DNA from 2 places in the Paenibacillus segetis genome. Region 1 is predicted to be linked to the other one. Evidence: riboswitches for the same ligand, from Rfam matches in the RefSeq annotation. Region 1 holds a riboswitch; the other holds the start of a gene.
The links. A riboswitch is a leader RNA that binds a small molecule or an ion and turns the genes downstream of it on or off. The one in region 1 is predicted to bind cyclic di-GMP.
Positions count from the first base shown of each region.

Region 2: linked by a shared signal. The riboswitch ahead of IEW05_RS24445 (non-ribosomal peptide synthetase family protein) and the one ahead of IEW05_RS18205 (glycosyl hydrolase family 28-related protein) in region 1 are both predicted to bind cyclic di-GMP.

Region 1 is NZ_BMFT01000002.1:445,555-453,652, reverse strand. Features, by position in the region: gene IEW05_RS18225 (acyltransferase) at 1-79, opposite strand, end outside; gene IEW05_RS18220 (nucleotide sugar dehydrogenase) at 95-1,432, opposite strand; gene IEW05_RS18215 (Gfo/Idh/MocA family protein) at 1,451-2,461, opposite strand; gene IEW05_RS18210 (YveK family protein) at 2,510-3,037, opposite strand; gene IEW05_RS18205 (glycosyl hydrolase family 28-related protein) at 3,418-4,806, opposite strand; cyclic di-GMP riboswitch class I at 4,888-4,972, opposite strand; cyclic di-GMP riboswitch class I at 5,085-5,169, opposite strand; gene wecB (non-hydrolyzing UDP-N-acetylglucosamine 2-epimerase) at 5,277-6,350, opposite strand; gene IEW05_RS18195 (glycosyltransferase family 4 protein) at 6,347-7,519, opposite strand; gene IEW05_RS18190 (NAD-dependent epimerase/dehydratase family protein) at 7,827-8,098, shown strand, end outside.
Region 2 is NZ_BMFT01000007.1:20,514-28,611, forward strand. Features, by position in the region: gene tilS (tRNA lysidine(34) synthetase TilS) at 1-3, opposite strand, end outside; gene IEW05_RS24435 (serine/threonine protein kinase) at 49-993, opposite strand; gene IEW05_RS24440 (VWA domain-containing protein) at 977-1,726, opposite strand; gene IEW05_RS24445 (non-ribosomal peptide synthetase family protein) at 1,884-5,606, opposite strand; cyclic di-GMP riboswitch class I at 5,751-5,842, opposite strand; gene spoIIE (stage II sporulation protein E) at 5,976-8,098, opposite strand, start outside.

The sequences.
Region 1 (8,098 bases):
AATGCCACACCTTCGTCCCTTCGCCAATGCTTGCTCCTTCATCAATAATTGCTGTAGGATGTGCCCAATGATTCGTCATGCTTCCCGCTCCCCGCTATAACAAATGATATCTCTCTGGCTTCGTATTAAACTTCATCGCATTACGAGTATCGAATAAACTTTTGGATTCGCGGCCTATCATCTCAAAATCAAATTGAGAATGGTCAGTAGCGATAACCGTTATATCCGCCTCAGCAACTCGTTCTTCTGTCAATTCAATACATTCATAGTTTATTCCGCGGTATTTGAACGTAGGGACATGAGGATCGCTAACCCAAACGATTGCCCCTCGCTCCTGAAGTAATTCAATCATTTTGAGCACAGGAGACTCCCGATAATCATCAATATCCTTTTTGTAGGCGACACCAAGTAAATACACCTTTGACCCTCGAATAGGTTTCCCATCCTCATTCAGGATCTCACCAATCTTCTGAACCACGAATTCTGGCATGGAATTATTGATTTCTCCGGCAAGTTCAATTAAACGGGTATGGTAGTTATATTCTCTCGCTTTCCAAGTTAAGTAGAATGGATCAATAGGTATACAATGCCCACCCAGCCCTGGACCAGGATAAAATGCCATGAAACCATAAGGCTTCGTCTTCGCCGCATCGATCATTTCCCATACGTTTATACCCATACGATTACATAAAACGGCCATTTCATTGGCAAGTGCTATATTAATATGACGAAATGTATTCTCGTAGATCTTCTCCATTTCAGCGACGGCTGGACTGGATACAACGTACACCTCTCCATCTAGAACCTGTTTGTATAGCTCCTCGGCCACTTTCGAACACGCCTTCGTAACACCTCCGACTACTTTAGGTGTATTCTTGGTGTTAAATAACTTATTCCCTGGATCAATGCGTTCCGGAGAATAGGCTAAGAAGAAGTCCTCGCCGCATTTGAGTCCTGTTGATTCCAATATAGGTCTAACTAGCTCTTCTGTCGTTCCTGGATATGTCGTACTCTCCAATACAATCAGCATGCCAGGATGAAGATATTTTGCAATTTCCTGTGTTGATTTCTCTACATAGCTGGTGTCGGGTTGCTGATAAATATCAAGAGGTGTAGGTACACAAATGGCCACCGTATCCACCGTACTTAAAAATGAATAATCTAAAGTAGCCTCTAGAAGTCCACTATCGACCATACCTCTCAAATCCTCATCGATGACATCCCCAATGTAATTGTATCCACTGTTCACCATGTTGACTTTTTGCTCCTGAACATCGAAACCAATGACATGGTAACCTGCTTTCGCTTTTTCAACCGCCAACGGTAATCCGACATAACCAAGACCGATAACCCCAATCACTGCCGCTTTATTATGTAATTTGTTCATTAGTTCTGCGCTAAGATCATGAGTTTTGAACACTTCTCTATTCATGGATATCCCCCGATCTTATTAACAATACAACTCCGCTTTGCCCTTCGAGACGATGTCAACCACCAACTTGACTGCCTCCCGGCCGTCTTCTAACGTAATATCAGGTTCTATACCCTCTTGAATCGCATGGACTAGATTTTCTATAATACGCTGATGGCCTGAAACCCCAAACGGATCTAAATCTACCTCTTGAATTACTCGATTAATTTCCTCTTCCGTTATGGAGGCACTCTTCCATTGTTTGATCCAATTTGCCGTTCTGCCACCAATAACTGCATATCCATTCTCACCAAAAACAGAAATAGTTTCTTCTAAGTTTTGTTCATAAATGGTTGTGGTAGCCTCAACAATACCGAGAATGCCATTACTAAATCTAAGTACGGCAACTGCCGTGTCCTCAGCTTCAATATCACGAATCCGCGTATCTACAAATGACTTGATCTCAGCCACTGGACCAAACAACCAAATTAATAAATCCAAACTATGAATCGCTTGATTCATCAATACTCCGCCATCCATCGCATGCGTTCCTCTCCAGGAGGCTTGATCATAATAAGCCTGACCCCGGTTCCATCGCACAGCCACGTTCACGTGGCTAAGCTTGCCGAACGCATCCCGACTTAATGCATCCTGCAAATATCGAATAGCTGGGCGATACCGATTTGGATGAACAACTGTTGCCTTTACTCCATTTCTTCGCACAGCCTGGGTTATTGCATCGACATCATCCAGAGTTAATGCCATCGGCTTCTCGATCACGAGATGCTTACCTGCATTTGCCGCTTCTACCGCTAGCCCAGTATGTAATCCGCTTGGAGTACAAATACATACGACATCGATTGGAAGTTCTTGCTCCAGCATATCTGTCATGTTAGAGAATACAGGAACATTATTCCTTTCCTTCAGTTCAGAAAGCCTTGCTATATTCGTATCACAAAGTGCAGCCAACTTAGCCCCTTCAGTCATAGCAATGGCCTCAATATGCTTATTTGCAATATGACCGCAGCCCACAATAGCAAAATGAATCATAATCGCCCTCAACCCCATCACAGAATATATGCTTTGTTCGTCAATATATTAACTATAAATGTTGTCCGTTTTATCTTTGCGAGAACTCTTATGTAAGGACCTTCTTTTTTCCAAGAAAAGTGCAACGCTAAGGCCTGCAAAAAGGCCAATAAAGCTTCCTATCGCTAAATTAAATAGTTTCTTGGGACTTACTGGTATGGATGCATCCTCCATGTTGGCATAATCCAACACAATTACATTCGCGCTCTGCACAATTTTCCTTGATTTCTCAATAAACGATTCAGCGAATGCATTGGCAATTGCTACGGCATCCTTAGGATTATCATGAGTAGCAGATAACAAAATGACCAAAGTTCCTGGATCTGTTCTGACCGTAACTCGCTTAAGAAGTTCAAAGACGGTTTCGGAAGTCTCCAACTTCTTCTGTGCTTCGATTGCAATAAAACGACTCTGTATCGCATCTTCATAAGTCTTGGTTAACATTTGGCTTGCCAAAAATTCGTTATACGTCCCTGATTCGTTCGAAGCAATGGTCGCAACAAGACTAGCAGTTGCCAGATATTGCGGTTTAACCATGCTATTAACTAAAAAAACGCCCCCCACACACAATAGAAGCGTAAATCCAAACGCAATAAAATGCCGACCAATTACCCGCACTAGATTAAAGATCTCCAAATGTTTATTCACCTCAAACTAAAGTTACTCCAGTTACCGAACGAATCAATGCATAAAATTTTATGCAAAAAAGCTCCCCACACTTCATTGTCTAGGATAAAAGTCACCTGGAATTCATACTTATATTAACACAAAATAGAATACTTGGAATCCTCTTTTTTCCTTTTTATATTATATTTCTCTAATTATATAAAATAACCAATTTCACTAGAATTATATGACAAAAAAGACCCTTTTTCGATTAATCTCGAAAAAGAGTCTTTACTATAAAACTAGCTAGATTAACTGATCACTTCTACATTGACGTTCGTCTTAGCCAATTGAACGTTAAAGGCTTTGCCCTTAATTGTATTGTTACGAAGAACAATATTCTTTTGAGTACAATTCTCCACATATGTTGTTAAATCGATACCGCCTTGTGTGGCTTGAATCACATTGCCGACGATGGATCCCTTCTCAGCATTTTGCCAGGTCCAAATCCCTTTATCGGCGTTCTCAATTTGATTGTTAACGATACTAAAGTCTTTAGTGTTCCCTAATCGAATAGCCGTAGTTCCAACAGTAGAACTCTTAGCTCCCATTGTAATTTGGTTACCGTCAATCTTTACGTTATTAACCGTTTGCCAGGAACTCACTTCGATTGCAGCATAATAACTTCCTACGCCACCAATCGTATTATTCTTGATTGTATTGTTAGATCCATATACGCTTATACCCGCATACATATCAGGAGCCTGCTTGCCTTTATCATTTCCAGCATAATAATAGTTGTTCTTCAGATATGAATTAACGATACGATTATCTCTAACCGTAATACCTTGTGCATAAAGCTTAATAGCACGTTTCGCATTGTTATCAAATACGTTGTTAGCAATTAGACTATTTGTGTCTTGAGCCTTATCATTCTCAAGATTTCTATCTTCATAATAAATTCCATCACCATCATCAGCAGGACCAATATGATGGATATGAGAATTCGTAATAGATACGTTAGTCCCTACTTTTTCGTTCGATCCCCATGATGTCGTTACGTATATTCCCCTTGCAATAAGACTATCCGCTGTTAAGTTCACCGCCGAGATATGACTCACTTCCGTATTGTCTATCGTAATACGATCCGTGTTGCCGTATATCATAACCCCCGTCACAATTCCCGTATAATATTCACTCTGCGAATCTTTGCTATGAGTTGCATTTGAAAGGATACTATTACTCACTTTGATTGCTGAGCTGCCCGGGTCAATAACCAATATACGATTCACAGCCATATTACCATCCAGAACGATACCTTCGATTTCAATATCATGTCCATGTAGCCGCATCAGTTCCCAGCCAAAGTTATTATCGTTGGCTTTGATGATCGAGCTTGTACCATCGCCAAGTATCTTCGTTAAACTATTAACTAGTAAAGTCTTTGAAGGATTAATCATATAAGTTCCTTTTGGAAAATATACCGTCGCCCCGTTGCCATCTACAGAATCTAGTATTTGTTGAATGGCCGCCGTATCATCACTACGTCCATCTCCCTTAGCACCGTGGTCCTTCACATTGATTATATTCTGATTCGAGCCCGCTGAGGCTTGAACTGTATAACCAGGAGTACTATAAAATATGCTGATCATTATGGTAATTGCTATTACAGCTATTCTCTTAAAATAACGATTCATCATATCAATCACTCCAAATTCAATATGGATAAAAAAATAAGAAGATCCCTGTTCCAGGATCTTCTCAGTTTCATCCTGAAAACTTTCGGGAACTGGCTGGCATGTGATCTCTCACGAAGCCCCTTTAGTTTTGCGTCCCACACTTTCATGCGGTTTGCCATTTCGTAGCTTTCATATTCAATTTGAAATTACTAGCTTCAAAAATTATTTCGTAGAAAGAAAAAAAGAACCTCATTAACATTTGTCATGTCAAAGGTTCCTCAAAAACAGAACCTGAGCGTTTTGGAAACTGGCTAGCATGTGATTTCTCACGAAGCCCCTCTAGTTTTGCGTCCTATGCTTTCACATAGTTTGCCATTTCGACATATCAGGTGTAATAAAATTAGTAATCTATGGATAAATAGTAGCATGTAATCTATGAATCTGCAAACCTATTTTTTAAAATTTCTATATATAAACCCTAAAATATACAATTACCCTAAATAATCATAGATTTGTTTCACGATACTAACAGAAGCTTTTCCATCACCGTATAAATTGTCGATATAGGGTCCGCATTGATGGGCAGAAATGATGGCATTCAAGTCCATTGTTAATGGATCAACTAATGTGTTCCACCCACTCTCAACAGTCTCAACCCACTCCGTCTCATTACGCAATGTAAAACAAGGAACTTTAGCGAAGTACGCTTCCTTTTGAACGCCTCCAGAGTCCGTGATAATGGCTTTAGCATGGCGCTCCAACAGCAACATTTCCAAATATGAAACGGGAGGTATAAATCGAATATTACCCGAGGTTGCATCCTTTTCTATCAATTTCAAATCTCTCAACATTTTCTCAGTCCGTGGGTGAATCGGAAATAATACTGTCTCATTAAGAGCCAAGAGCGAATGAATAATGGCTTGCAATCGCGCAGGGTCATCCGTGTTACCAGCTCGATGTATCGTGCTAAGATAGTAGTTCCCTTGATGTACCCCAAATGTATCTAGCTTGTACTTTTCTTCTGTAAGATTATAGTTATGTAGTACAGCATCGTACATGACATCACCTACCAAATGCACACCCTTCGTGATATTTTCAGCCTGTAAATTTCTTACAGCCGATTCCGTAGGGGCAAACAACAAAGTAGACACATGATCAGTTAGGATTCTATTAATCTCCTCAGGCATCTCTTTATCATAGCTTCGCAACCCCGCCTCAATATGAAACAGTGGAATATGAAGCTTACTCGCCGCTAGAGATCCAGCCAAAGTAGAGTTGGTATCCCCATATACTAGAACAGCAGAAGGTTTCGTTTCCTCAATCAATCGCTCTATTTTGATCAATATATCGCCCGTTTGCTTACCGTGAGACGCAGAACCGACACCTAAATCGTAATCGGGACGTGGGATATGAAGCTCCTCAAAAAAGATTCCCGCCATATTATGATCATAGTGCTGACCTGTATTCACCAAGACTTCCTTATATCGTTTCCTTAATTCTCTGGATACCGGAGCAGCCTTTACAAACTGGGGGCGTGCACCAACAATCGTCATAATCGTCTTCATAGCCCTAACCCACCTCGCTCATTAATTGTTATGGAGCTGTCTTGTGATTTGAAAACAGCCTCCATATATATAGGAGTAACTTCATTTAACACTTTCAATACGGAATATTTCTCCGTTAACAGATCCCGTCGCTTACCGATTTCTTCACGCAGCAAGGGACTAGCGTAAAGCTCCAGAACCCGTTTAACGAATGCATTCTGGTCGTTCAATCCAATTAAGAATCCATGAACTCCCTCTTCTACTAGATCACGATTACCTCTTACGTTCGTAGCTACTACTGGAAGACCTGAAGCGATAGCTTCCATAATATTAACTGGTAATCCTTCTTGCGTACTGGATGAGACGGCAATATCGGCTAAAGAATAAATCTTGTCCATGTCCTTCCGATGGCCCAAAAATGTGACGGTATCCGTCAGATCCATTTCATGTGTCATTTTCTTGTAGTACTCCTCCAAATCGCCTTGCCCAGCAAGCAATAATTGTAGATTTGGAATGTGTTGCTTCAGTTGTCGTACCACCTCGAACAGCAGACTCTGATTCTTACGCTTACTTAGCTCAGCAGCATAAATCAGTACAAATTTATCCTGACCAATCTGATATGCCGACCGTAACTGCCGTTTTTCTTCAGCGGATACCGGTCTAAATTTGTCGAAATCGATTCCGACACCATGTACGAAGGTGATATTCTTAGCCTTGAAATGCCGACGTAAGACCCGAGTGTAATCCTCTTCATTCATTGTAATCAGGTAATCTGTGTATCGAGAAAGCATCTTCTCCACTGGATAATAGACTAACCAGTTAATTGACGAAGCTCCCGTAAAAAAATGAAACCCATGTGCCGTATAAATGACTTTTGTCCCACGTCGACGGGCTTTCCGAGCAGCAAGGCGTGTTAAAACTCCACCCATCGGTGTATGGCAATGAATAATGTCGTATTCATTCTTGTCTATAATTTTTTTCAATTCTATGTATGCTCTAAGGTTGTCCAACTTAAAAGGAGATCGCTGAATCGAAATGTTAAATTGTTTCTCTACGTATGGAACCGATGATTCCCCATGGGTCGCAGCATGAACTTCCCACCCCTGTTCTTTGAACCACCGCAAGTAAGGTTGGTGAAATGCAGTCAAATGGGATACCACTGTAGCACAGAATAAAACTTTCTTGGACACTCTGATCCTCCACCAATCAATTTAATCAACTCAGATCCACCCAAAATAACTAACGATGACGGATCGCCAATCCCGCTAGATCTCGGTATGACAATCGGTCACAACTAAATATATCAGCGGCAATTCAATATTACAATACTGACCATTTATAGTTAAATTTGAATGCCTGATAGATTACCATTTTGATAATTACCCTATTATATGAGATTTCTTCTTTAATTTCCTTGAATTGGTTTACAATATTTGCCTTACCATATATGATGAATCTAATAGACATTAACTCAACTTATTCGTTAGAGGTGACATTGTGAAAGTTTTAATAACCGGTGGCTATGGTTTTATCGGTTCATTTGTTGCGGAAAAGTTCTATCAAGAGGGTCATGATGTGATCCTTATCGATAACATGTCATCCGGAAATCTCAAAAACATTCAATATCAACATACATCCTATATTATTGATGTTGAGAGCCCCGCTTGCGAGTCCATATTCGAACAACATAAAATCGACGCTGTTATCCATCTTGCTGCGCAGATCAATATCGTTACTTCCATGGAAAACCCCTATGCCGATACCAAATC
Region 2 (8,098 bases), on a different contig from region 1:
CATATGTCTTCCTCTTTTCCCTTTGTTGCTTATGTATGCTCCAGATGATCAGAATCGAAACGTTAGATATATCGCACAGATGAGCAGACCAAGTGATACGACAAAAGCACCCATCATCCATTGCGGTGTCGAACGTTGACTCTTCTTCCGCTTAAGTGTTCTGCCTAGAGTAAGCTCCTTCCACACCAAACAGGCCTCTCTCGTATTGCGAAAATCTCCAGTAATCGCCCGTCTTAGCCATTCCCGGTATGGAGCAAGCGATACTTCGCTTCCCACAACCTCCAGCAAATCATTACGACTTCGAGTCTGAGGGAGCTGATTCGCAGCCTTCTTAAGCGAGTCCTCAGCTAACAGATGGATACATACGACGGCAAATGAAAACCAATCATACGACGGCTCTGCCGTTCGTCCACCCGCATTCCAGAACCCACGGTCATACCATTCTGTAAATTGCTTTACACTCCGTCCCATCCCACTAACGCCACCGAAATCAATCAATTCAACCTCACCGTAAGGAGAAACTAGTACATTCTCTGGTTTCAGATCACCAAATACCCACCCAGACTCATGTAACCCTCGCAATTGCCGCAGCAAATGAAGTCCAACAACTTGCATCCAGTTCCCTCCTTGCGCGGTAAGAAACGTCCGCAAGGGTTGTCCTTTCACATATCGCATGACATAGAACGGAATCTCCTGTCCCTGAAGTGAATAATCATCCACCTCCACTAGAAAAGAAGAATCCCGCTCCGCTGCTCTACCTCGCCGATTATCCTGTTGTTGAAGAGCCTTCAGCACGTTGATCTCCGATTGTAAATCAATCGTATCAAAACCCATCTTGAGTGCATATAGTCTGGCGCTCTCCACCTGTTTCACTAAATATACAATTCCATTAGCTCCCTGCCCTAGCAACCGCTGAATCAAGTACCGACCGCCATTGAAGCGGCCCGTCACCATCGTTCCTGGGGGCAAATTTAAATTAAACGACGTAATCACCGAGCACTCCTTCTCTTTCATGGGACTCCTCCGGCCAAACCTCGTGTCCATTTCTATTAAGTGTACCATAACGGAAGAATTCCATCACCTTCAGGATCGCAGGCCCAGTTGGAGTAGCTCCCCTCATGACAAGGCGTTGAAAGATCGATCTTGCCGTGCCAAGGTCGCCTGTCCAATCCACATCTAACACAGCATCTTCGCCACTGCGATGGCCTGGAAAGTGGAATACAGCTAACTTACTGTCACCTTTACGTGCACCAAGACTTAACATCATATCGCGTACCGCGTCTTCCACCGCTGCTAGTTTCGGTTTCATACTAGCGCTAACATCAATCAGTAGAGCGACCTGTAGCGGACTGGTTTCACTCATTTCATCAATAACTTCTACGACTTGAGATCGTTTGTCAGGGGGTAAATCCTCTATCGATTGTTGATCCCCCAAAATCTGTCTTAGCTCCCTATTAACCGCTTGATGTACAGTCTGAACCACTGTTTTTCGAGTCAACATCTGCATGGTCTGCGCCAGCTTTTCTGTACCTGATAACTGGCTCATTCCGCCACCAGCCTTAGCGATTTCTCCGATTTCGATGCTCCCTAGCTCACCAAGCGTACCGTAATCGACAATCCCAACCACGTTGACCGTTATCCCATCTTCCCTAGCTAATGCAGCTGCGATAACTGGACTCTCGCCTACATTTGAACATCCGTCAGTAATTAACATAATTTGCTTCATTAATATTCCCACCTTCCATTGGTTTATCCGTAACTCTCTCTTCTCTATCATTTCCATGGATAGCTGATTTCAAACCAAAGAGAGTATAAACAAATGGCAGGGAATACAATTTATTTGTAAAGCTAAAAAACCGAGTCTTTGAAGACTCGGTTGCGATTTATGGCTGATCGAAATAGCCTATGGACATAGCGTAATCGATCAAACGTTTGAAGAACTCATGGTTCATTTCCTGACAGGTCACATGAGATCCACCCAAATACTCCATCGTTTGTGGGCAAGTATACCTATACGGACTATTATTAGCTCCGTCACCCTCAAGCTGGGCCATAGCCAGCTCCAATCCGCGAGCATCCTTAGGTCGACTGCGATCTAGCAGCCATGATTCATACTCTCTTAACTCTACAAGTTCAATGTCATAACCATAAGCTCGGAAGCTTTCTACTAAATCTACATACGAAATTTGTACAGGGTTGCATATATGAAACATTTTACCAACCGTGGCTTGATGAAGTACCAACGAGGTAATCGATTCGCCCGCATAATCTATCGGAGTAATATCTACCTGCCAGTTAACTCGTGGCGCCTTCTTTAATAGAATCATGGCTTTCAGCATTCTATAAAAAGCATTGTTGTCTATATTCCGTTGAAATACACCACTTTGTGAATGGCAAGACAAGTTACCTACGCGATATACGGTTGTCGGAACGCCCCCAACCTCACAGGTATGAACTACCAGCTTCTCTGCTTCCAGCTTGCTGTTCGTACAGACATTATCAAGAGTTACTGAATAATCATACAAATCCCTATCAGTAAATTGATTCCATTGACCACTCAGCGCTAACTCCTCAGGAATCCTCAGTGTCGAGACAAAGTGAAAACGAGCATCCTGCTTGTCTCGGATTAATTCCAGTAATGAATTCGTACTCTCAACATTCACCCGAGTGAAATACTCCGAATCACCAAAACGCCTCACATCGCCACCGCAATGAATGATCGAATCGACTTTTTGCCGTAGAAATTCATTATTAGCTGCAGTCAGTCCCAGACCATACTTCTCCAAATCACCGTGAATCACGATGACCTGATTGTCCAGCTTCTCTAATATATCTTGTCCAAAATAGTTGCTCATCACATCAGACAACCGCCTACGTGGATCTTCTCCCAGAGGCGAGCGAATCAGACAATAAACTATGGTATCGTCACTACGATTTAGCAACTCATAGAGTAACCTTGAGCCTAAATAACCCGTAGCACCGGTCAGCAGAATATGCTTCTGACGGTACACCTTACTAGGAATCAATAGATCTGAATTATAAAAGGAACGGGGGAATTCGGCTAAATCTTTTATTTCACCGTTATCCTTGTCTAACGCTTCATTAGGATCTGTTTGGGCCAAAACAGTCACTCTTTCAGCCAATTTCTCAATGGTTGGATATTGGAAGAAATCATTCATTTTCAGCCTTGGAAACTGAGGCTTCAGCATAACAAGTATCTCGCATATCTTTAGAGAGTGCCCCCCAATCTCGAAGAAATCATCCTGAATGCCGATATCTGTACGATGAAAGGCACTCTCCCAAGCGGCTGCAATCTTCCGTTGTAGATCGTCCTTAGGGGCGATATAATTTGAGTTTTGCTCATCATCGTAAGCCACATCAATTAACGCTAGCTGCTTACGATCTATTTTACCGGTAGGTGATACAGGCAATGACTCCACAACATTAAAATAATTAGGAACCATATATGCGGGCACCTTGATCTTCAGAAACTGCACTAATTCACTCTTAGTTAGAACCTGGCCTGTCTTGGAAGTATAGAAAGCAACCAACATTGTATTGCCGTCCTCATCTTCCTTAGGAATGACAACCGCATCCTTGATTTGTTCATGCTTCTCTAGATTGTCTTCAATTTCACCAATCTCAATTCGATATCCCCCGATCTTCACTTGCAGATCCTTGCGACCCATATACTGAATACCATGATCCTGCAATTGCACCAAATCACCGGAACGATAATATATCCTGCCAGATTGCGGATGAACTGGATCTATAACAAAACCTTTCTCGGTCAGCCCCGGTTCGTTAAGATACCCCTTAGCTAATCCAACTGAATGGATCAATAGCTCACCCATAACGTTCTTCGGACAAGGCTGGTTATGTTCGTTCACAATGAGTACCTCGTAGTTTGTAATCGGCTCACCGATACAAATGCTCGAGGTGTATTCAGGTACAATATAATCAATAGTATGCGTCGTCGTCACAACGGAGGCCTCTGTCGACCCATAAGCATTTACAATAATCGGACTGTGATGAAGTTTCTGTTGGAATGCCCGCACAACCTCTCCAGTTAATACCTCACCGCCAATAACAAAGCTCTTGACTCTGACGTACTTCCGCGCATCTTCATCACTTAGATAAGTGGACAATTGATTAAAAAACACCGTTGGCAAAATACCAATCCGCGTTGCCCTCGTGTACTGAACCGCCAAGGTGAACATTTCCACCGAATAACGCTCTTTACTCGTCAATAAATGTAATCTTGAACCGCTACAAAGAGAACTGAATATGTCGTATACCGAAGCGCCAAAGCTGAAGGTAGAATACTGCAAAATGACATCCTGCTCATTCAACTGCAAATGATTCATCGTATCAGCGGCAAGATTAATAACACCAACGTGGGGAATTAAGACGCCCTTCGGTTTACCCGTAGTACCAGAGGTGTAGAGAACGTATGCTACGTCATCACCTGTAAGAGAAACGCTACAAGGATCCTCTGGATATAGATCAAGTCCCCCTGTATCCAAGCAAAAAACAACATCGTCTAAGTCTCTTCCATCCAACAGCGTCACTAACCTCGGAGTATAGCATTCCTTTGTAATTACAATATAACTGTCTGTATCGGAAATAATATAAGCATTTCGAGCATCAGGGTGCTCGGGATCAAGCGGGATATAAGCCCCCCCGGCTTTTAGAACTCCGAGTATCGCAATCACTGCCTCGATACTCCGTTCCATGAAGATAGTGACAAATCCACCTTTAGATAAACCACGCTGTCTTAACATCTGTGCCACTTGATTAGATAAAGCGTCCAGCCTGCCATACGTGAGCTTTTGCTGACCGGACGATAGAGCAATGCGATCATGAAAACGACGGACCGTATCCCTTAGCATAGCAGGAATGTCCAAGTTTACAGGCAGCGCTTTAGCTGTATCATTAAGCGCATCATAAGCATCCTCATCTTCTTCGGTCAGAATCGGAATACTTGCTACCGCAATATCGTCATCCACTAATGAGGCTTGAACAATACTTTGGTAATGGGTTGCAAACTTGCGGATCGTGCTCTCTTTGAACAAGTACTTATGATACGAAATATCTAAAGTCCATTGTTCATCAGCTTTGTTCACATGCCAGTTCAAGCAACTGTGCGCATAAGTATTGTCTACTCCATATATGGTTTCTAGGATGGGCGAATACTGGGTTATGTACTCAATTTCATTGAGGGGGAGACGGGAATTCCGGTTCATTTTAAGTTTGACTGATACCTGCCTATACATCTTGCGGAAGGAGGTATTTCCATCCATGATCATCCGCAGCGGTATCACTTCTCCATCATTTCCGCTTACTCCAACAATCTGATCTCCTTCTCCACTCATTCTAAAAAGGAAAACAAAATAACAGGTCAGCATCCATATGTGCAGATCGAAATGTCTTTGAATATCGTTCATTTGCTCTCTGCTTACGTCCAATACATAAGTGGAACGCTGTATCTCTCTAACCGAGAGATGTTTGGGATAATCAGTGAACAGACTCCATCCGGATAAAGGGGGTTTAAACTCATTGAGCCAATAATCTTTCGTCTTCTCTGATAACAGTAGGGTATTCATAGGCATTTGCTCCTTAGCTCTCTCTGCTGATCTATATTTTAATCCAGCGCCCGAAGCTTAATCTCTTCAAACACGATGACGTTTCTCTCTCCAAGGCATAAAAAAAGATGATCCATAGTAAGCAACACCATAGATCACCAATTTTTTGGCAACTGGCTGACATCTTCTACATGAGTAGGTAGGAAGTCCCTATAGCTTTGCGTCACTACTTTTCAGTAGTTTTGCCGTAATAGTTATTCATTTGAGAATAAATAGAAATAATTACCCAGAAAAAGAAACATAGTGCTATATTACTACAATGTTCCAAACTATTCCATATTTAATATTATCTGAACTACTTATGTTAAATTTCTAACACGAGTTGGTACGCTAACTTACGGTACGAGGCCGCTCCAGCGTGCTAATCCCTGGAATGTTCAGCGTTGCCCATTGCGGTCTTAAGTGATCCACTTTGACCACAACAACAGTCATATCATCTAAGATAACATTTTGCTGGTACCGAATCACAGAATCTAGCAGACGGTCTGCCATCTCCTGCGGATTCTCTTCATGAATTTCTTGGATCAATCGTTTGATCCACAGTTCTTTATTTACCGCATGACCTGGAGCATCATAAATCCCATCGGTCATCATGATCAGCGTGTCTCCAGGGTATAATTGCAAGGTTACCAAATCAATTTCGATATCCTGAATGATTCCGATAGGTAAGTTGCTAGCCGATACAGGGATAACCTCTTGCCCCCGTTTGATGAAGCTTGGAGACGAACCAATCTTCATAAACGTCGTTCGAGCAGAATATTCATCAATTAGCGCCAGGTCAACGGTAGCATAAATTTCGTCCGGCGAACGCAACATTAAAATAGAGTTAACCGACTTGATGGCAAGTGTCTCATCCATCCCCGACTGCAGCAATTGTTCAAGAATGTTCAGTGCCGTGCTACTCTCAATTCTTGCTCGCTCCCCATTACCCATGCCATCACTGATGGCTACCGCATAAGTACCATTTCCAAGTTCCATTGCACTAAAGCTATCACCGGACAATAAATCCCCACCTTTAGCTGTACCCGCTACTCCTGTCGTAATCTCATACGTCTTGGCCGAGCCAAACGTCACACAAGCAAGTCCCTCCCTTCCGCCCAAAGAAGACTCACTTATGACGGCAATATGTTCAACAAGAATATCCGATAGTAGTGGAGCAATAATCTTCCGGCACTCGTCGAACCCACGAGTATAAGCGTGGACAATTTCAATCTCCACATTCCCATGATCTAGATTTACAATATCGATACTATGGATGGATAATCCCATCTTTTCTAGCGCTTCTCTAATCTGTTCCTCCTGCTTGTACATCGCCTGACCTTCCCGCTTAATCTCTTTGGCCAGATCCTCCATGACCTGAGAGACACCGGACAACTGCTCTGCCACAAGCTGGCGACTATCGTATATTTGCCGCTTCCAATGCATATCATGTTGATAGAGATCGTATTCCCGTTTCATCACTTCAAGTACTTGTTCTGTTTTGGAGCAAATTTTATTCCACTTTGGAGGAATCTGTTCTTTATTTAAACCTGGCTTTTCTTCAACCAACGTCATCATATCGGTCATATATTTATAGGTTTGATAGAACTTACCTTCCCAGCAAGAATTCCGGCGAAAACAGCTCCCACACACACCTTCCGTTACGGAGTTCATGAAATGATCCATGTCTTCATTCCGCTTGGCTAGCTCACCAGAGCTTGCGACCACTCCAAAGCTATGCGATAACTGTTTAAATACATGCGAGAATTTCGTTACCCTCTCAGCAGTAATATCTCGCACCCTTTTCGCATACTCATGTTGAGTATTCATATGATCTTGCGTGCCAGGTACATACTTGGAGATGACGCTTATCATGCTTTTCGGTGTCAAAAGAAACAGCCCAACGGCAACACAACTTTCCCATGTTGAGGACATGACATCGGCTGGACCCGTGAGATAAATGGACAAGATCGAGGAGCCTAGAAGCATTCCGAAGCCCACTGCCCATTTACGTCCCTCACGCAGCATTCCGGCCAACATTCCGGAAAAGGCCAGTAAGCTCATTTGATATAGCGCCGATGTATCAGCCAAACTAAGGATCAATCCTGTTACTACACCAACAGAAGCACCTAGTGGCGCTCCGCCAACTAACGCAAATATAAGAATTAAATATCTCGACATCACATGTTCGATAGATAAATCATTCACCGACCATCCGACTGATCCGGTCATTACAGAAGCAAGTAGAATAACGAGGCAAAGTATTTCTTCATTCCGAAGTTGATAGTTTTTTTTGCGGTAAGTAAGAATAGGCAGCGCCTGAATGAACACGAGCGTAAGCACAAAGCTTAATACAGCATCCATTACGATCATGGTCATGGCATACCAGCTCAAGGAAGGGCCAATAATGGCTCCAACTAATCCTACAAAAAACGTGGAAGTAAACACCATGAGCGGCGCATAAGAAATATCGG